4 regions of the Shewanella alkalitolerans genome follow, and region 3 is predicted to be linked to each of the others. Evidence: predicted binding sites of a transcription regulator. Region 3 holds the regulator's gene; each other region holds the start of a gene.
The links. Region 3 encodes sigma-54, which starts transcription at its own class of promoters, with help from an activator protein. Its sites were predicted from a motif close to GTTGGCACGNNNNTNGNNT; they were not measured.
Positions count from the first base shown of each region.

Region 1: K0J45_RS11000 (YccF domain-containing protein) is a predicted target of sigma-54. The motif match lies at 2,222-2,240, and genes of this name have one in related genera.
Region 2: flhA (flagellar biosynthesis protein FlhA) is a predicted target of sigma-54. The motif match lies at 1,811-1,829, and genes of this name have one in related genera.
Region 4: K0J45_RS06745 (flagellar hook-length control protein FliK) is a predicted target of sigma-54. The motif match lies at 3,281-3,299, and genes of this name have one in related genera.

Region 1 covers NZ_CP080422.1:2,460,225-2,465,320, reverse strand. Annotated here, with positions in the region: gene K0J45_RS11015 (DUF6508 domain-containing protein) at 1-295, shown strand, start outside; gene K0J45_RS11010 (PGPGW domain-containing protein) at 447-674, opposite strand; gene K0J45_RS11005 (substrate-binding periplasmic protein) at 811-1,656, shown strand; gene K0J45_RS11000 (YccF domain-containing protein) at 1,744-2,151, opposite strand; gene K0J45_RS10995 (1-aminocyclopropane-1-carboxylate deaminase/D-cysteine desulfhydrase) at 2,381-3,307, shown strand; gene K0J45_RS10990 (hypothetical protein) at 3,457-3,630, opposite strand; gene K0J45_RS10985 (mechanosensitive ion channel family protein) at 4,121-5,096, shown strand, end outside.
Region 2 covers NZ_CP080422.1:1,522,253-1,527,348, forward strand. Annotated here, with positions in the region: gene fliR (flagellar biosynthetic protein FliR) at 1-581, shown strand, start outside; gene flhB (flagellar biosynthesis protein FlhB) at 581-1,714, shown strand; gene flhA (flagellar biosynthesis protein FlhA) at 1,867-3,966, shown strand; gene flhF (flagellar biosynthesis GTPase FlhF) at 3,978-5,096, shown strand, end outside.
Region 3 covers NZ_CP080422.1:3,913,390-3,918,485, forward strand. Annotated here, with positions in the region: gene kdsC (3-deoxy-manno-octulosonate-8-phosphatase KdsC) at 1-141, shown strand, start outside; gene lptC (LPS export ABC transporter periplasmic protein LptC) at 138-695, shown strand; gene lptA (lipopolysaccharide transport periplasmic protein LptA) at 682-1,227, shown strand; gene lptB (LPS export ABC transporter ATP-binding protein) at 1,224-1,955, shown strand; gene K0J45_RS16955 (RNA polymerase factor sigma-54) at 2,090-3,577, shown strand; gene hpf (ribosome hibernation promoting factor) at 3,608-3,895, shown strand; gene ptsN (PTS IIA-like nitrogen regulatory protein PtsN) at 3,898-4,341, shown strand; gene rapZ (RNase adapter RapZ) at 4,338-5,096, shown strand, end outside.
Region 4 covers NZ_CP080422.1:1,513,360-1,518,455, forward strand. Annotated here, with positions in the region: gene fliG (flagellar motor switch protein FliG) at 1-216, shown strand, start outside; gene fliH (flagellar assembly protein FliH) at 216-1,235, shown strand; gene fliI (flagellar protein export ATPase FliI) at 1,207-2,547, shown strand; gene fliJ (flagellar export protein FliJ) at 2,577-3,023, shown strand; gene K0J45_RS06745 (flagellar hook-length control protein FliK) at 3,410-5,096, shown strand, end outside.

The sequences.
Region 1 (5,096 bases), 1.5 Mb from region 3:
TCAGCTGACGATGCAGGGCTTTGTCGAGCAGCTTGCTCAGCAGGGACTGTTACTCGATACCCTCAACTGGCAGGAGTGGTACCAAAATGCTCATCTGGTCGATAAGCCAGATTATATCCGCGAGGCGAGCTTTTATCAGTGCCGCTTGCTGTTAACCGCCATGAGCCGCTTGGAGCGCTTCAGCCGAGGCGTATTGGAAAACATGCGCAGGCAAGGGGTGTTGCTGGCGATTCTGGAGCGGCTCAACGTACTTACCCACAAGAGCTGCGGGCGCGACCTCTTTGTGCTGGCCTAGCTTTGTGCTGGCCCAACTCTTTGTCTTGGCTTAGTTTTTGTTGGTTTGCCACCCTTTATTGGGCTAAGGCGCCTTAGCGCCCAAGCCATCATTGGTGGGGAATAAGCACTATTGGCGGGAAATAGCGCTAATGGTGGCAAATAGCCGCATATTAGCGGCTGTAACGCCAATCGCGCACCTTGGCGTCAAGCCAGGCGGCGCTGCGGGTCATCTGTTTCTGGCTCTTCTTTAGCCAGCCTCTGGCCCAGTGGTACTCCAGGCTTAATACGGCAAGTCCTATGGGGAGCAGTAACCAGGCCGGGCCAGGCAAGATAACCAGCGCCAACCCGAGTAGACAAAGTGCGCCGCCGATGACGGTGATCACGGTTTTTCTCAGCATAAATACCTCATTTGACCTTCTCTCCTATACTTGTTTTGCATCATCTTGTTTATCCATGCCAGTGAAAATGTGTAACAAAAGGACATCTATGGCGCGATGGAGTGCGGCGAAACAGTGATTCGGGGGAAGGGTGTTGATGAGAACAGGCGGCTTTAACTTAAGCATAAAAAACGCTAATAGGCAGGCCTTGCTCTCTACGCCGCTATTGGCAGTAAAGCTATGGCTAGCAACGCTACGACGCTTCCATTTACTGCTTGTCTCCATCTTCATCGCTACCTTGTTGTGTGTTGTTTCAGCCCCGAAGGCCGAAACCCTCAAGCTTTCCTCTTTAAATTGGCCACCCTATTCGGGGCCGACGCTGAAGGATGGCGGCGCCTGTGTGGTGGTGGCCAGAGCCGCACTTGCCGCCATGGGTCATGAGCTTCAGGTGGACTATTTCCCCTGGAGCCGCACAGTGCGTGTGGTGACCCGGGACGACTCTGGCTATCAGGGCTATTTCCCCGAGTATCATCACCCAACCGATAAATTCATCTTCTCCGACTCTATGGGACAGAGTCCCCTTGGGATCTTGGAGCAGAGCCAGCACCCCATTACCTGGTCGCGGGTGCAGGATCTCAATGCCTACACCTTGGGCGTGGTCAGAGACTATGTGAACACCCAGGCGCTCGATGAGATGATTGCCATCGGCGCCCAGCCGGTAGAGCTGGTGAGCTCAGATGAGCACAATATCCGCAAGGTGGCCACTGGAAGGGTTCAGGGTGCCGTCATGGATCTCTATGTTTATCAGTTTCTCATCGAGCAGCCACACCTGAGCGAACTCAAGACCAGGCTGCAATTTAACAAGCAGTTGCTGGAGTCGAAACAGCTCTATATCGCCTTTAGAAACACCCCAGAGGGGCGCAGGTGGCGAGAGATCTATAACGCCGGCCTGGCCCGTATCCAAGTCGAGCAGCTCCTCGAAGATTACCTGCAAAGCCTCTAGTTCGTCGTCCCGTAGTAATCCTGATTCGCTTCTGCTGTCGAGGTTCGCGAACTCCCCTCCAGCCCCTAAATCAAGCCTTTAAGGTTTTTAAGCCTTGGCCGTGATCGTTTGACCTATAGGGGTCAGACTCAGCAGCGCCAGTTTCAGATGCTGAATACCAAAAGGGATCCCTATGATGGTGACGAAACAGGCCAGCGCGTGGGTGATATGGCCGATGGCGAGCCAGATCCCAAATAGCAGGAACCACACGATGTTACCTACCATGCCAAGCGGACCCGTGCCGATGTCATCGACCCCTTGCAGCGCACGGCGATTAACGTTTTGCTGACCAAAGGGCCAGAAGGCCATCTCACCGATAACGAAACAGGCGCGTCCAAAGGGGATACCTATGATGCTGATAAAACAGAGCAGGCCTGCCAGCCACCAGGCCAACCCCATCACGAATCCGCCTAAAATAAACCATGCAATATTAAAGATTAAGCGCAGTAGTGCCATGAAGAGCTCCTTGTTGCAGTGCTTTTATTGTTGTTAAGGCATTGGCCTTAAATTAGATCTACTAAGGAATAAGCGAAAACCATGCCATGTTATATCTGCATGTTTTTATTGATTATTGTGTTGGCATGATTCTGGGGTGTTGACATAATATGCCAAAAGTCGGTCAAATTACGCATTTGCCGTTAAAGGGTGTACACTCTGGCGCGTCATTTCATTCAGGCTCGATAACATGAAGCTTAGCCACACGCCCGTAGAGGCTGTCTGCCTTGGGGAGCACAAGGTCTATGTGAAGCGCGACGATCTGCTGCATCCCGAGTTTTCCGGTAATAAGGCGCGCAAGTTCGCCTATTTCCTCGATAACGACTTCCCCTCTGTAAGGCAACTGATTGGCTATGGCTCGCCCCAGGCCAACTCCCTCTATTCGCTTTCGGCCCTGGCTAAGCTCAAGGGGTGGCAGTTGGATTTCTATGTGGACCATCTCCCCGGTTATCTGACGGAGCACCCCTGCGGTAACTACCTCGCCGCGTTAAATAATGGCGCCAACATCATAGATCTCTCCAGCAAGAGCGACAGAGATGACCTGAATAGCGAAGCCTATATCAGGCAAAGGGTGTTGACGGGCAGCGATGAGCAGCTGTTTGTGCCAGAAGGCGGGCGCTGCGCCTTTGCCGAGCCAGGTGTGGCCCAGCTCGCCCGCGAGATAGCCAGCTGGAAAAGCGCGCAGCCCCTTAACGAGTTAGTGGTGTTCCTGCCATCCGGCACAGGTACCACTGCGCTCTATCTGCAGAAACAGTTCCTAGCTATAGATCCCAGCATTTGCGTCATGACCTGCGCCGTGGTGGGCGGAGATGAGTATCTTAAGAAGCAATTTTTAGAACTTGAGCAAGACGAAGCGCTGCATCCTCAGATTATCCCGGCTGCCAAGCGCTACCACTTTGGTAAGCTGTACCCTGAGTTTTACCAGATGTGGCATGAACTCGAGTCGACGGGGATAGCGTTTGAGCTGCTCTACGATCCTCTTGGCTGGCTCTGCCTTAAGCAGCTGTGGCAACAGGGGTTAGCTGCGCCCGTGCTCTATCTGCACCAAGGGGGCCTGCTGGGTAATCAATCTATGCTGCCTAGGTATAGGCGTAAGTTTGGTGAGCTAGAGAGATAAATGCCATTTGGCCAGGTCGGTACCTGTGAAAGGGGTACAACCTGAGCCAAATGTTACCTGCTGAGTCGTTGACGAATGGGGTCAATCCTACTTGTTGCCTGGGCAACCTTCGATACGTGTGAGAGGAGGTGTATCGAATAGCGTGGGGGTTATTTATTGCTTGAGAGCAACCATTTCATAAATTGCAGGGCGTCGGTACGCTTAGCAAAAGTTTGTTTGTTTTTTCCTAGGCTATCGGTAAATGCGATAGAGGATTTGTTGACTGAAATTGAGTCCACCGGGAAGTTTACCGTGATCTCATGACCGTTAACTTTGTACGACATAGGCCATACTCCTTATTACTATAACTGCCTTGTGGCAGTAAAAATTTAAAAAATAATAGATCCTTAGCTGTTGCGAAAGATGAATTAAATCCTTTCTGAGACTACCCAGCCTAATTTAAATAATCAAGTGATCTGCCTCGCTAAAGCCGTTGCTTGCGCCCTGAATGGGGGCTTTTCACCGGATTGGACACAGTAAATCATCAATAAATGACAATAGTGTGACGAGATAACTGCGAGTTGTTGAAGCGATGACTATGCGATGATTTAGAGTCTAGCGATGCAAAACTTGAAGGCAGAAAACTTAAAGCAGGGGACTGCAGAAGGAACGCATTATAATCTCGGCGGCGTACTTGTCAATATTTAATCAATTCTGTCGATTTGACCAGGCCCATGGCGATGAAAAGGCCCGTTCCTGCTTAGCTTTCTACTGTGCAATTTAGGAATAAATGCTAATATTTCTAGGCGCTTGTTAACAATTAAGGGGACTGGGATGCGCTTTGTTGTTTGGCAGTTTATGTTGGTGATGAGTTTTTTTGTCGGCAGCGCCTGGAGCGCGGCGCCAAATAGTTTGGTGGGGGCCTTAAGCGATGCTGCCGCCGACAGTGGTCAGAGCCAATTTGTGCGCTCAGTTGAGCACTTCGATTATCAGGACAGCCTGCAGCGTGATACCCCAAGGGGCACGGTAGAAGGCTTTATGGCGGCGGTTTACGAGCAGGATTATGAGAAGGCGGCAGAATATCTGGATCTGCGTTACCTGCCCGAGGGGATGTCGGCCAGCAAAGGCGCCGAATATGCTAAGCAGCTACAGCTGATCATAGAGCGTAATCTCTGGCTCGACCTGGGCCAGCTTAACGATACCCCACTTGGGCAGGATAACGATCAGCTTCCCGCCTATCGGGATCTCTTCGGCCGGGTCGCCTTGCAGAGCGATCAAATTGCCCTCTATCTACAGCGGGTGCCCAGTGAAGGAGGCACCATCTGGAAGGTCTCCAACGCTACCGTGGCCAAGGTGCCACAGCTCTATCAAAACCTGGGCTATGGACCCGTGGCTGAGTGGTTTGTCAATCATATCCCCGAGGGGCGCTGGTTTAACGTCAACCTGTGGGAGTGGACCCTGCTGCTGGCGTATCTGATCACCGCATTTCTGGTGATGGTGCCCATTACTTGGATCATCAAGCGCGTTATCTTGCTAACCCAATATGAGCTTAAAGAGGAACTGGCCTATATCGTCGCCGGGCCATTGCGTTTGCTGGCGGCCGTGTTACTGGTCAGAGCCTGGGTGTCTCATAGCAGCATCTCTCCGGCGGCAATCGAGATGATAGACACGGGATTCTTGTTAGTGTCGGCCATCATCTGGTTTGGCTGGAGCGCCATGGGGATCTTTCAGCAGGGCCTGAAGAAGCGTTGGAAAGAGCAGGGCAAAGATCAGGCCGCCTCTCTGCTGCGGCCGCTGACCAATTTCCTGC
Region 2 (5,096 bases), 2.1 Mb from region 3:
TGACCGTGCAGCAGATCTTGATTGGCGTCGCCATGGGGTTTGTCACCTTGCTTATTATGCAGACCTTCGTGTTGACCGGACAGATCATTGGCATGCAGACCAGCTTAGGTTTCGCCTCTATGGTGGATCCCGGTTCAGGCCAGCAGACTCCGGTTATCGGTAATTTCTTCTTGTTGCTGACGACCATGATCTTCCTGGCGGTGGATGGTCATCTGGTGATGATCCGCATGTTGGTGGCCAGCTTCGATACCATTCCCGTGTCCATGCAAGGAATAAGCATCGCCAGCTATCGGCGCCTGGCCGAGTGGGGCGCCTATATGTTCGGCGCGGCGCTGACCATGTCTATTTCGGCGATTGTGGCGCTCTTGCTGATCAACCTCTCTTTCGGGGTGATGACCCGCGCCTCGCCGCAACTTAACATCTTCGCCATCGGCTTCCCCGTGACCATGGTGAGCGGTTTGATTATTCTCTGGTTGACCTTGACGCCTATCATGGCGCATTTCGACGAGGTCTGGCGTTCGGCCCAGTTGCTGCTGTGCGATCTGGTGCAGCTGCAATGTAGCACTGCTGGGAGCTTCTGATGGCCGATAACGATACCAGTCAGGAGAAGACCGAAGAGGCGACCCCCAGGCGACGCGAACAGGCGAGGGAGAAGGGGCAGGTCGCCCGTTCTAAGGAGCTGGGCACCTCTGCTGTGTTGATGTCGGCGGCGGCAGGGTTTGCCGTCATAGGGCCGAGTCTGGGGCAGTCGCTGATGAGCGTGATGACTAACCTGTTTACCATGAGCAGGCAGGAGATCTACGACACCAACAGCCTGTTCAACATCTGGATGATGGTCTTCAAGGAGCTGGCGATCCCTATGGCCAGCTTCGTGCTGTTTCTCGCCTTCGTTGCTTTCCTGGGGAACGTGGTGCTGGGCGGGATCACCTTCTCCGCCAAGGCGTTCATGCCTAAGGGCAATAAGATGAACCCCATCAGCGGCTTTAAGCGTATGTTCGGGGTGCAGGCCCTGGTGGAGTTGACCAAGGGGATCGCCAAATTCTCCGTGGTGGCGCTGATGGCCTATCTGCTGCTGAGCTACTATTTTACCGATATTCTTACCCTGTCCCAGGGGCATCTGCCGGGCAATGTCTTTAATGCTTTGGATCTGCTGGTGTGGATGTTTATTGTGCTCTGCTCCTCTACCGTGATTATCGTAGTGATCGATGTGCCGTTTCAGATCTGGAACCATAACAAACAGCTGAAGATGACCAAGCAGGAGATCAAGGACGAATATAAAGACACCGAGGGGCAGCCGGAAATGAAAGGCCGGGTGCGCCAGATGCAGCGTGAGATGGCGCAGCGGCGTATGATGGCCGAGGTGCCTAATGCCGACGTGATTGTTGTCAACCCCGAGCACTATGCGGTCGCGGTGAAGTACGATGTGACCAAGGCCGCCGCGCCCTATGTGCTTGCCAAGGGCGTGGATGATGTTGCCTTTAAGATCCGTGAGATCGCCCGCGAGCATGATGTGGCTATCGTCTCGGCGCCGCCATTGGCCAGGGCCATCTATCACACCACCAAGATAGATCAGGAGATCCCCGAAGGGCTGTTTACTGCCGTGGCCCAGGTATTGGCTTATGTGTTCCAACTGCGTCAGTATCAGCAAAAAGGTGGTAAGCGGCCGACGCCGATTCCTATCAATCAGCCGATCCCCGATGAGCTAAAATACTAAAGGTTTAAGGCATTTAGCAGTTAGTCTGTAACTGTCTTGTCCGATATTTGTTCGATTGTTATCCGCTCGAGTCGCTGCGGGCTAAGCCGGCCTTAAGTTGGCGTACTTTTTGCTGAAACCTAGCTAGATGTCAAAGTTCAGGCGCTAGATTGATGGATTTGAAAGCAACGCTCGGTCAGATAAAACAGGTAAAACCCGCCAATTTTAAAGGGATAGGTACGCCCATATTGGTGCTTGCGGCACTGGCGATGATCGTCTTGCCCATGCCGGCCTTCCTGCTGGATATCCTGTTCTCCTTTAATATCGCCTTGGCCCTGGTGGTCTTGCTGGTGGCCATCTATACCGACCGCCCCCTGGATTTTGCTGCTTTTCCAACAGTGCTGCTGGTTGCTACCTTGCTGCGTTTGGCGCTGAACGTCGCTTCGACCCGTATCGTCTTGCTCGAGGGGCACAACGGTGGCGACGCCGCCGGTAAGGTGATTGAGGCCTTCGGTTCCGTGGTGATTGGCGGTAACTATGCCGTGGGTCTGGTGGTGTTTCTTATCCTGATCATCATCAACTTCGCCGTGGTAACCAAGGGGGCCGGACGTATCTCTGAGGTGAGTGCTCGCTTTACCCTGGATGCCATGCCAGGTAAGCAGATGGCAATCGACGCCGACCTTAACGCCGGGATCCTTAATCAGGATCAGGCGCGTATTCGCCGCGCCGAAGTGACCAAGGAAGCCGACTTCTATGGTGCGATGGATGGTGCTTCTAAGTTTGTAAAAGGCGATGCCATCGCCGGTATCATGATTCTGGTGATCAACATCCTGGGCGGTTTCGTCATAGGTATGGCGCAGCATGGGCTGGACTTCTCCTCTGCGGTCGAGATCTACACCCTGTTGACAATCGGTGACGGTCTGGTGGCGCAGATCCCTGGCCTCTTGCTCTCTATCGCCGCGGCCTTGATGGTGACCCGTCAAAACGAATCTGGCGACATGGGACAGATGGTGATGAGCCAGATGTTCGACAACCCTAAGTCGCTGGCCATCGCCGCCGGCGTCCTGCTGACCATGGGCATAGTGCCTGGCATGCCGCATTTCGCTTTTCTCAGCTTTGGCCTGATCACCGCGGGCGGCGCTTATTTTCTGCATCGTAAGAAAGATCTCGACAGACAACGCGCCTTGGAGATCGCTAAGACCTCACCTGCGACTCCCGGCGATGCCAAACCTAAAGAGCTTAGCTGGGATGATGTGCAGCAGGTGGACACCATTGGCCTGGAGGTGGGCTACCGCCTGATCCCTCTGGTGGATAAGGGCCAGGGTGGTGAGCTGCTGGGCCGCATCAAGGGCGTGCGTAAGAAGCTCTCCCAAGAGCTGGGCTTTCTTGTTCCCGCCGTGCATATTCGCGATAACCTGGATCTGGCGCCAAACACCTATCGGATCTCCCTGATGGGCGTGGCTTCTGGTGAGGCGGATATTCGTCACGACTGTGAGCTTGCCATCAACCCCGGTCAGGTATATGGACCATTAGATGGTGTCGAGACCACAGATCCCGCCTTCGGCTTGGAAGCCGTGTGGATCGCCCCTGAGCTCAGAGAACATGCTCAGACGCTAGGTTATACCGTGGTGGATGCCGCCACCGTAGTGGCGACTCACCTGAGTCAGCTGTTAACCAACAACGCCTCCAAGCTCCTGGGCTACGAAGAGGTACAGCAGCTGATGGATATGCTGGCCAAGCATTCGCCTAAGCTGGTCAGTGGCTTCATTCCCGATGTCTTGCCGTTAGGCACTGTGGTCAAGGTAATGCAGAACCTGCTTAACGAAGGCGTGTCGATCCGCGACCTGAAGACCATAGTCCAGACCCTGCTCGAGTACGGGCCTAAGAGTAACGATACCGAGGTGCTTACCGCCGCCGTACGTATTGCACTTAAACGCATGATTGTTCAAGAAATAAGCGGCCCAGAACCGGAAATTCCTGTCATAACTTTGGCGCCTGAATTGGAACAGATGTTGCATCAGTCTATGCAGGCAACGGGAGGCGAGGGGCCGAATATCGAACCTAGCCTTGCCGAGAGGATGCAAAAGTCGTTACTCGACGCATCCCAGCGTCAGGAGATGGTGGGCCAACCAGCCATCCTACTGACATCGGGTATGTTACGTTCGACGCTGTCGCGTTTTGTTAAACATACGATTCCAAATCTGCGGGTGATCTCTTACCAAGAGGTACCCGATGAAAAACAAATTCGCATCGTATCGGCGGTCGGTCAGTAGAGGGTATTTAATTGAAAATAAAACGTTTTTTGGCAAAAGACATGCGCTCTGCATTGGCCCAGGTGAAAGAGACATTAGGTTCGGATGCGGTGATCATGTCGAACAAGAAAGTTACCGGCGGTATCGAGATCGTCGCCGCGGTAGACTACGATGAGCCTAAGCCGAGCGTGGCGAAAAATGATGCCGTGCCTCTGTCACCCAGCTTTCTCGATCTGGCCGAGGAGAAGGTTTCTATCGGTCGTCAGCCCATCAAGACAGAGTCAAAAAAACAGCCATCACCCGTGGCCGATTCGCTGCAAGCGCTGCTTGAGCGTCAACAAAATCGCGTCAGTCAGCAATTAAGCCAATCGAATGAAGCACTCGAGATGCCTGCCTGGGCCCAGGGATTGAAGGCACCAAGCGATGAAATAGCCTCGCCTAATATGCATGGCAGCAAGCAGGCTAATCCCCATGCCAACACACATGAGAGCCAGAATTTTAACCGTGCCAAGCGCGATAAGAGCGCGCCGGCCAGCGAACTCGAGTCTATGCGTGAGGAGTTGGCATCACTCCGCAACCTACTGACACATCAGGTGACCTCACTGCTGACCGAGCAGAAGAGTCGTCTGGATCCAGTCGGCGCCATGCTAGAGAGCCGCCTGCTGGACGCCGAATTTAGTCCTGAGGTTGCCGCTAAGTTATCGGCCCTTAGCGAGCACTATATTCCGGCAGATTTGGTGAAGGCCTTGCCACGCAGTCTGGCGAATATGCTCGACAACCAAGGGGACGACATCGTTCGTCAGGGCGGTGTCGTCGCCTTCGTGGGCCCAACTGGTGTGGGTAAGACGACGAGTGTCGCAAAATTAGCCGCTCGATTCGCTGCACAGCATGGTTCAGATCAAGTTGCACTCATTACAACCGATCATTATCGCATTGGAGCCTATGAGCAGCTGGCAACCTATGGCAAAATAATGGGGTGCCCGGTCAAGCAAGCTCATGATCTCAATGAGTTGGAACAAATTCTTTATCAGTTCCGCAATCGCAAGCTAGTATTGATAGATACGGCGGGCATGGGACAGAGAGATGTGAGATTGTTCCAGCAACTTGATAATTTAACTGCAAATAGCAGATTACCTATTCGCAGTTATCTG
Region 3 (5,096 bases):
GCCGACGGTCACCCCTATGTGCGCCAACACGCCGACATGGTTACCCACATCAATGGCGGCCACGGCGCACTGCGTGAACTGACGGATCTCATCCTGCTCAGCCAGGATAAGTTTGCCTCGGCCCACGGAATGAGCATATGAACAGAGTCACGCTGGCGATCATCGCCTTCTTCGGCACCGCACTGATCCTCTATTGGCAGGTTCAGTCGAAAAAGGGCAGCGAAGAGCTGGCCCTGGATAATGTCGATCGTCCCGACTACATAGTCAGAGATCTCAAGAGCGTGCAATACAATGATGAGGGTGGTATCAACAGCCGGGTATCGGCCAGTCACATGGAGCACTACGCCGAGCGCAACCAGACCTACTTTACCCAGCCCATCTATCTGGTCTACCCCGACAACGGCGATGCCCAGTGGCGCCTGAGGTCCACCAAGGGCACACTGGACAAAAATAGCGGACGGGTCACCCTGGAAAATAATGTTATCATTGATGCCATTAGCCCAGAGGAACCGATTCAGACCATAGAGACCACCTATCTGGAGCTGGATCTCAATACTATGATTATGACATCCGACAGAAGCATTCGGATCACAGGACGTGATTTCCTCATCACGGGGGAAGGCTTATATGCCGATCTCAACGCCCAAAATATAAAACTGACGAGTCAGGTAGAAGGAACATATGAAACTAAATAGCCTTATTCTTGCGGGCCTGCTGCCCCTGGTCAGTATTGGCGCCCATGCCAAGGTGAACGACCTGCTGCAAGAGGTTAAGATCTCTGCCGCCAGCCAGGAAGCCGACATTAAGAACAACCAGATCATCTTCCACGGTCCGGTCGAGGTCACCCAAGGCTCTATCAAGATATTGGCCAGTGAACTGCGCGCCTTCAGCAAAGAGAAGAACAGCGGCAAGATACTGATCGCCACCGGCAACCCAGCCACCTACTCTCAGGTGATGGAAGATGGCCGTCCCGCCTCGGCCAGCGCCAAGGAGATACGTTACGAGCTTTCCAGCCGCACCCTGACGCTCATTGGCGACGCCACCCTGGAACAGGAAGGCAGCCAGGTCACGGGTTCGCAGATCCGCTACAACATAGAGCAGCAACAGCTGATCGCCGAGAGCACAGGCAAAGACAGAGTGATCACCATCATTCAGCCTGAGAACTATCAGGAACAGATCCAGCCAGAGCAGAAGCCCGAGAAGAAACCAGAACAGGAAAAACAATGACAGACCTGATCTTGAAGGCGGAGAACCTCGCCAAGAGCTATAAGAGTCGTGCCGTTGTCCAAGACGTGAGCCTCACGGTAAAGACCGGGCAGATCGTCGGCCTGCTGGGGCCAAACGGCGCCGGCAAGACCACCACCTTTTACATGGTCGTCGGCCTGGTACAGAGCGACAAGGGCCGCATCTTTATCGACGATGACGACCTGACGCTAGACCCAATGCACCTACGCGCCCGCAAAGGCATAGGCTACCTGCCGCAGGAAGCCAGTATCTTCCGTAAGCTCTCGGTGCGGGACAACATCATGGCCGTGCTCCAGACCCGCAGCGATCTTAATAACGATGGCCGCGAAGAGGAGCTGGAACACCTGCTGGAAGAGTTTCACATCACCCATATCCGTGACAGCCACGGCATGGCGCTCTCGGGCGGTGAACGTCGCCGGGTGGAGATCGCCAGGGCGCTTGCCGCCAACCCTAAGTTTATTCTTCTCGACGAGCCGTTCGCCGGGGTCGATCCCATCTCGGTTATCGACATCAAGAAGATCATCGAGCAGCTTAAGAATCGCGGCCTGGGGGTGTTGATCACCGACCACAACGTGCGCGAAACATTAGACGTCTGCGAGAAAGCCTATATCGTCAGCCATGGTAATCTGATCGCCGAGGGCACACCCGCCGAAATCTTAGACAACCAGCAAGTACGAGCAGTGTACTTAGGTGAACAATTCAAGCTATAGTTAATCTTATAATGGGGCCACAGAGGAAAAACCATGCGTTAATTGTGGCTTTAGGCACTATCCGATATATTTGTCCGGCACATATAGCCAGAGCTTTCTCATTTTATAATTAGAAACAAGGGAATAGCAGTACGATGAAAGCGTCACTTCAGCTCAAAATGGGTCAGCATCTCACCATGACGCCCCAGCTACAACAGGCCATACGTCTGTTGCAGTTGTCGTCATTAGAGTTGCAGCAGGAGATCCAGCAGGCATTAGAATCCAACCCGCTACTGGAGTTGGATGAAGAGCAGGAGAGCGCCAGCATCGAGCTGCAAGACGATAGCGTCAGCGACAGCTTCGACAACAAGTACGACGACAAGATAGAGCTGGATTCGAGCCAGGATAATTCAGGGGTCGAGACCTCAGACGCCCTGACTCAAGACTCAATGCCAGACGAGCTGCCGGTGGATACCACCTGGGATGAGGTCTACACCGCCTCACCAAACTCAAGCTCGGGCGCCATGCGCGACGACGACATGCCTTTTCAGGGCGAGACCAGCGAAGGTCTATACGAACACCTGGAATGGCAGAAGAACCTGACCCCTTTTTCCGATAACGACCTGGCCATCGCCACCGCCATCATCGACGCCATCGACGAGCGCGGTTACCTGACCCAGACCTGCGAAGATATTCTCGAGGCCATGGGCGACCCAGAGATCGAACTCGACGAGGTCGAGGCGGTACTCAAACGGGTACAACACTTCGACCCCATTGGTGTGGCGGCCCGCGACCTCAGCGAATGTCTGACGATCCAGCTGGCCCAGTACAGCGACGATACACCGCACATAGCCAACGCCCGCATGCTGATCAAAGAACACCTGGATCTCATCGCCGGACGCGACTTCCGTCTGCTGATGCGCAAGACCAAGCTCAAGGAAGATGAACTGAGGGATGCCATCGCCCTGATCCAGACCCTGAATCCCCGTCCAGGCCTCGCCATCACCGCCAGCCGCGACGAGTACGTGATCCCGGATGTGACCGTCACCAAGAAGAAGGGACGCTGGGTAGTCGAGCTTAACCCAGACAGCATGCCCAAGATCAACGTCAACCAGCAGTATGCCGCCATGGCCCGCAGCACTAAGAGTCAAGCGGATGGCCAGTTTATTCGCGGCCACCTGCAGGAAGCCAAATGGTTCCTCAAGAGCCTTGAGAGTCGCAACGAGACCCTGCTCAAGGTGACCAACTGTATCGTCGACTTCCAGCAAGGCTTCTTCGAATTTGGCGAAGAGGCGATGAAGCCCATGGTACTGAACGACATCGCCGAGGCGGTGGAGATGCATGAATCCACCATCTCACGTGTGACCACGCAAAAATATATGCATACCCCGAGAGGGATCTTCGAGCTCAAATACTTCTTCTCCAGTCACGTCGGTACCGACGATGGCGGAGAGTGCTCTTCAACAGCAATACGTGCCTTCATTAAGAAGCTGGTTGCTGCGGAAAACCAGAAAAAGCCATTGAGCGACAGCAAGATGGCTCAACTCTTGGCCGAACAGGGGATTAAGGTGGCTAGACGCACCATTGCCAAGTATCGCGAGGCAATGCTTATACCGCCCTCGAATCAGCGCAAGAGCTTATAAAACAAACCTGGAAACTGGAGGACTATCTTTATGCAAATAAACCTGACTGGGCACCATATCGAGATCACCCAATCTCTACGAAGCTACATCGAAGAGAAATTCACAAAGCTTGAACGTCATTTCGATCAGATCAATAATGTGCACGTTGTATTAAATGTCGAAAAGTTGCAACAGAAGGTTGAGGCAAAGTTACATCTCCGTGGCGGAGAAGTGTTCGCAACATCCGAACATGCGGACATGTATGCCGCGATAGACTCCCTGATTGACAAACTCGATCGTCAGGTCATTAAACACAAAGAGAAGCTTACTAAACATTAACGATGGAACTGAGTACCATCCTGCGGCCGGAGTGCACCACCTGCGCCACTCCGGGCAGTAAGAAAAAGGTACTGGAGCTTATCAGCGACTTAGCCGCTGTCCAGTACCCCACCCTCTCCTCTCAAGAAATATTTGAAAGCCTTCTGGCTCGAGAGAAAATGGGCAGCACAGGTATAGGCAATGGTATCGCGATTCCTCACGGACGGCTGACTAACATAGATCAACCCGTGGCCGTACTGGTGAAATGTGCTGAACCAATTGCATTCGATGCCATTGACAATCAGCCCGTCGATATCCTTTTTGCGTTATTGGTGCCCGCAGATCAATGCGAGCAACATCTTAGCACCCTGGCCGCTATGGCCGAGAAGCTCAATGATAAGGCGATCATGAAGCAGCTAAGAAAGACCCAAGATGAATCCGAACTCTATCAGGTGATCACCCAATGAAATTGGTTTTGGTATCCGGACGCTCAGGATCGGGAAAATCCGTCGCACTCAGGGTCCTAGAAGATCTAGGCTACTACTGTGTCGACAATCTGCCCTTGCAGATGATGGAGTCCCTGCTGGAGCAGCTCAAGGGGCGCAGCGATCTCGTGGCCATCAGCGTCGATGTGCGCAACATGCCCAGCGAAGAGATCCAGCTGGAAAAGCAGCTGGCCAAGCTCCCCAAAGATACCGAAATCTTAAGTTTCTTCCTGAACTCAAGCGACAATGTACTGCTCAAGCGCTACAGCGAGACCCGCAGGCTACATCCGCTGTCGCGCTCTAAGGTCTCCCTCAAGGAGGCAATTCAGCTCGAGGGCAAGCTGCTCGACCCCATAGCTAAACTGGTGGATCACTATATCGACACCTCTAACCTCAACATCTATGAGTTGAGCGACAAGGTGCGCGAGATCCTGCTGGGCACGGTCGACAAGGAGCTGGTGATCAACTTCGAGTCCTTCGGCTTTAAATATGGCATGCCGACCGAAGCCGACTTCATGTTTGACGTGCGCTTCCTACCCAATCCCCACTGGGAAACTGAGCTGAGGCCACTGACTGGCCTGGATGAGCCAGTGCAGCAGTTTCTGAGCCAGCAACCCCTGGTCAACAAGTTCATCTGGCAGATCGAAAACCTGCTGGAAACCTGGTTGCCTCACCTGGAGCGCAACAACCGCAGCTACCTCACCATAGCCATCGGCTGCACCGGCGGCCAGCACAGA
Region 4 (5,096 bases), 2.1 Mb from region 3:
GCCCTCAAGGGCGCGGACGATCAACTCAAAGAGAAGATCCTCGGCAATATGTCCAAGCGTGCCGCCGAGCTGCTTAAAGATGATCTCGAGGCCATGGGCCCAATACGGATCAGCGAAGTGGAAGTGGCTCAGAAGGAGATCCTCTCTATTGCTCGTCGCTTAAGTGATGCCGGTGAGATCATACTTGGTGGTAGCGGCGGAGAAGAGTTCCTCTAATGACTATGTCTGGCGACAAGAAGCCCCAAGAGGGTCAAAGCGTACAAAGCACACAAGCCGATTTTAGCCATTGGCAGCTGCCGGATGTGACCCCTGTGGTGCATGAGCCCAAGGAGAACATGTTCGGCCGCATCGCCCCGCAAAAGGCGGCCAAGGCGGTCGATGAGCCTGTGATGCCTCCCACCCTTGAGGAGATCGAGTCGATCCGCGCCGAGGCCGAGGCCGAAGGCTTCGCTCAGGGCCAGGAAGCCGGCATGGCCAAAGGCTTGGAAGAGGGGCGACTGAAAGGCCTAGAGCAGGGCCACGAAGAGGGCTATCGTCAAGGAGAGGCTCAGGGTATGGAGGCTGGCCTCGCCGAGGCCAAACAGACGATTGCGAAATTTGAAGCCCTGATGCAGCAGCTATCAATGCCGCTCTCCCTACTCGACACCGAAATAGAACAAGCCCTGGTTCAACTCAGCATGACCCTGGCCAAGGCGGTGATCGGCCACGAGCTTAAGACACATCCCGAACATATTCTCACCGCTCTGCGTCAAGGGGTCGACGCCTTACCGCTGAAAGAGCAGGGGGCGCATCTGCGTCTACATCCAGAGGATCTCGCTATTGTCGAGCGACTCTATGAAAGCGCGCAGCTAACCCGAAATCATTGGGAGTTAGAGGCAGACCCAACCTTGAGCCGCGGCGAGTGTATCGTAAGCAACAGCCGTAGCCGGGTGGATATGGGGCTGGAGCATCGCATCAAGGCGGTGTTCGATAAGCTTATTGCCAGTGAGCAGCGCCTCGAGCAGCAGAGGCTACAACAGCTAGCTGCCATGGAGAAGGTCCCCGAGCATCAAAACCAAAACCAAGACCTAGACGGCGACGCTGCGCAAGCGGGCCTCGAAACAGATAGCCAGGCAAGCGAGCCGCAACAAACGCAAGTAGTTGACGCATCGCAAGTCGCGCCGAGCGAACAGATTGCACCAGAAGCACCGCAAGAGACGAGCCCAGATGAAGACACGTCAAAACCGGCTTCTTGATAAGTTAAGGCAGCATACCCAGTCGGTCGCGCCTTTTATGCCAGAGGCCTCGGGCCAGCTGGTTCGCGTGGTGGGCCTAACGCTGGAGGCCACCGGCTGCAAGGCGCCCGTGGGTAGCCTGTGTAGCATAGCCACCATGGCGGGAGATCTGATCGCCGAAGTGATAGGCTTCGATGACAAGCTCCTCTATCTGATGCCCATCGAGGAGCTCAGCGGCGTTATGCCAGGTGCCAAGGTGACGCCGCTGGGTGAGCAGACAGGGCTGAATGTCGGCATGGGCCTGCTTGGACGCGTGCTTGATGGTAATGGTGCGCCGATTGACGGTTTGGGCCAGTTGCATACCGATCAGAAAGCTACCCGTCATGCCACCATGCTAAACCCATTGGCACGCCGCGCCATTAGCGAACCTTTGGATGTTGGGGTTCGCGCCATCAACGCCATGTTGACCGTGGGTAAGGGCCAACGTATGGGCCTATTTGCCGGTTCGGGGGTGGGTAAGAGTGTGCTGCTGGGCATGATGACCCGGGGCACCACGGCCGATGTGATCGTGGTTGGTCTGGTGGGGGAACGTGGCCGCGAGGTGAAAGAGTTTATCGAAGAGATCTTGGGCGCCGAGGGACGTGCCCGCAGCGTGGTGGTGGCGGCGCCCGCCGATACCTCGCCGCTGATGCGTCTTCGAGCCTGTGAGACCTCGACCCGTATCGCCGAGTATTTTCGCGATCTGGGTTATAACGTGTTGCTGCTGATGGACAGCCTGACCCGTTACGCCCAGGCCCAGCGTGAGATCGCCCTGGCCGTCGGTGAGCCACCGGCTACCAAGGGCTATCCGCCTTCTGTGTTTGCCAAGCTGCCCAAGCTGGTGGAGCGCGCCGGTAACGGCGGTGCCGGCCAGGGGTCAATTACCGCTTTTTATACCGTGCTGACCGAGGGCGATGACCTGCAGGATCCGATCGCCGATGCGGCGCGGGCGATCCTCGATGGCCACATCGTATTATCGCGGGCATTAGCCGATTCGGGTCATTACCCAGCCATCGACGTCGAGGCCTCTATCAGCCGTGTGGCCCCTATGGTGATCAGTGACGCTCATCTGGAGGCGACGCGCCGGGTGAAGCAGATGTATTCTCTGTACCAACAGAATCGCGACCTCATCTCTATCGGTGCCTATACTCAGGGGAGTGACCCTCGTATCGATAATGCCATAAGGCTGCAGCCAGCCATGAATGCCTTCCTGCGCCAGACCATGAAGGAAGCCATCAGCTTCGATTCAAGCGCCTTGATGCTGGGGCAATTGAGCGCCCAGTGTCAGGTTTAGCCTGAGTTTTATCGGAGAGCATAACGGCCATGGCAAAGCATGATCCCTTAGAGACAGTACTCAAGTTAGCCCTCGACGCCGAGGAGGCCGCGGCGACTCAGCTTAGAGGCGTGCAGTTGACGCTGAATAAATGTCGCCAGCAGCTCGATGCTCTACAGCAGTATCGTCTCGATTACATGAAACAGATGGAGGCCCAACAGGGGCAAGTGATTGCCGCCAGTAGCTACCATCAGTTTCATCAGTTTATCCGTCAGATAGATGAGGCGATCGAGAAGCAGGTCTTCGCAGTGTCGGAGACGGACAAGCAGCGTCAGAAGGCTCAGCAGTATTGGCAGGGTAAGCAACAAAAGCGTAAGGCGGTCGAGCTGTTACTCGCGCATAAAGCCGAAGCAAAACAAAAGTTTGAGGCCAAACAGGAACAGAAGATGATCGACGAGTTTGCTTCGCAACAATTTTTCCGCCAGTCTACCCGATAGCCTTAAGTTATATGTGTGTAGAGGCCAGCACCTCTTTATTTCCTCAAAACCATTCTACCGTCTCGCCATTTTTTTCAAGTCAAATTGTAATACCAATCACGGTAAGTAAGTGATCAGAAGCAGCGTAGGAAAAACGCTCGAGAACAAGGCATGATCTTTCGATAACTAGTTATTCTACAATCAAAAATAATAACGCCGTTATCGGGCATTTTAACAAGCTAGCGTGATCAGTTATTTACTAGGATTGGTATAATTAACTTGGCATTTTTATTGCTTGATATTGAGTAGTAAGGGCCAATGAGTCCAAAGCTTAGCGAATAATTGACGCTCGGGTGGCACGTGACATTGTCGTGCCCTAGATGAGCGTTGGAGGAAGCATGCCACAGATGACCCAAATACTCCTATCTAATGTCGAGCCCGGCAAAGAGAAGGGCGGGGTGTTGCCCAGCGCATCAGATGCGAAATCAACCGCAGAGTCTAAGTCAGAAAATAAAGGTTTTTCAGAGGCTTTGGCTAAGGCGAGCGGCCAGGGTGAGGTGAACTCACAGGCAAAACAGCGCCCGCAATCCAAGGTCGAAAACACGGCTCAACGCGATAACACTGCTAAGGCCGATGCTAAGCAGAAGAGGGCGCCCGCGCAGGACAAAGAGAGCGACGATGTCTCCAACGTGCTGGCGCAGATCCATCTGGCGAACAAGCTGGGGGATGAGGCGGAGATTGCCGCCGACGGCGTCATTTTGCCGCCGGGTGATGCTGATGGTGAGTCATCTGACGACAATGAGCTGTTTCCTACCTTGGTAAAAGGGGCTAAGGACAAGATCGAAACCGAAAAAGCGGCCTTAGAGGGTATAGATGAGCTGCTTAAACCAGGCGCCGGAGATGATCATATCTTACCCGTCATCAATCCAAATGGCCTGGGGAGTGAGGCGATATTGGCTCAGCTTCCCGAAGATGCTTTAAGTGAGGTGATGGCGCAAACCGGTTTGTCCAAGGATGAGCTGACGGCCTTACCGCCGCAGATGCTAGAGGGGCTCATTCATGGCATAGCGGGTAAGAATAAGTCTGGAAATGGTGAGCCCGGTCAAGCTGAGGCGCTAGAGAGTGATGCTGCCAAGCTGGCGGCACTTATAAATGACGCCAAGCAATATCTCTCGGCCATGGCGAGTCAGTCGCAGACTAACTTAGCAACATCTAAAACTGATCCTTCACAAGGCGCAGGCGGGGCCAGTCAGGCGGGATTAAATCAAGTTGGGCTAAATCAGATTGAGATTAGTCAAACAGGCCTAACCTCGGCCAATAACGCGAGCGGCGTGGAAAGTGCCGTTAATGTGAAAGGCGTGAAAGCCATATTGGGTGAAGCCAAGGTTGGTGAGTCTAAGTTTGGTGAAGCTAAGCTAGCTGACGCCAAGCTTGCCGCCGAGCAGGCACAAAATGGTGCTCTGAAGATGACCTCGGGCGCAGAGGGCCGCGATGGCAAAGCCGCGCAGGAGCTGCTGAAGGGCGCTAACCTTGCCGTGACCATGTCGCCAAAGGCCGGTGAAATGCCAGATGCCGCGGCAGATACCAAGCTTAACGCCTTATCGCTGCAGGGCTTGCAAGGCGCAAGGAATGAGGCCCTCCCACAATATCAAGTTTCTATCAAGCCTCAGGGCGAACCTGTGGTTCAGATGCAGGAGATGATCCATAAATTCTCGCCCGTGATGCGTCAGCAGCTGGTGGCCATGGTGAGCCAAGGCGTACAGCAGGCGGAGATTCGCCTGGATCCGCCCGAGCTTGGTCACATGATGGTTCGTGTTCAGGTGCAGGGTGACCAGACCCAGGTGCAGTTTCATGTGACCCAGACCCAGACCCGGGATCTGGTTGAGCAAGCCATTCCACGTCTGCGGGAGCTACTGGCCGAACAGGGGATGCAGCTGACCGACAGCAACGTCTCTCAAGGCGGTAAAGAGCAGGGCGGCAATGGCGAGCAAGGCGAGGGAGTGGGCCATGCTCTGTCTGAGATGGATGAAATTTCGGCAGAAGAGAGCCTGTTAGTGTCGAATAACGCAACAAGTTATCGTTCGGGTATAGATT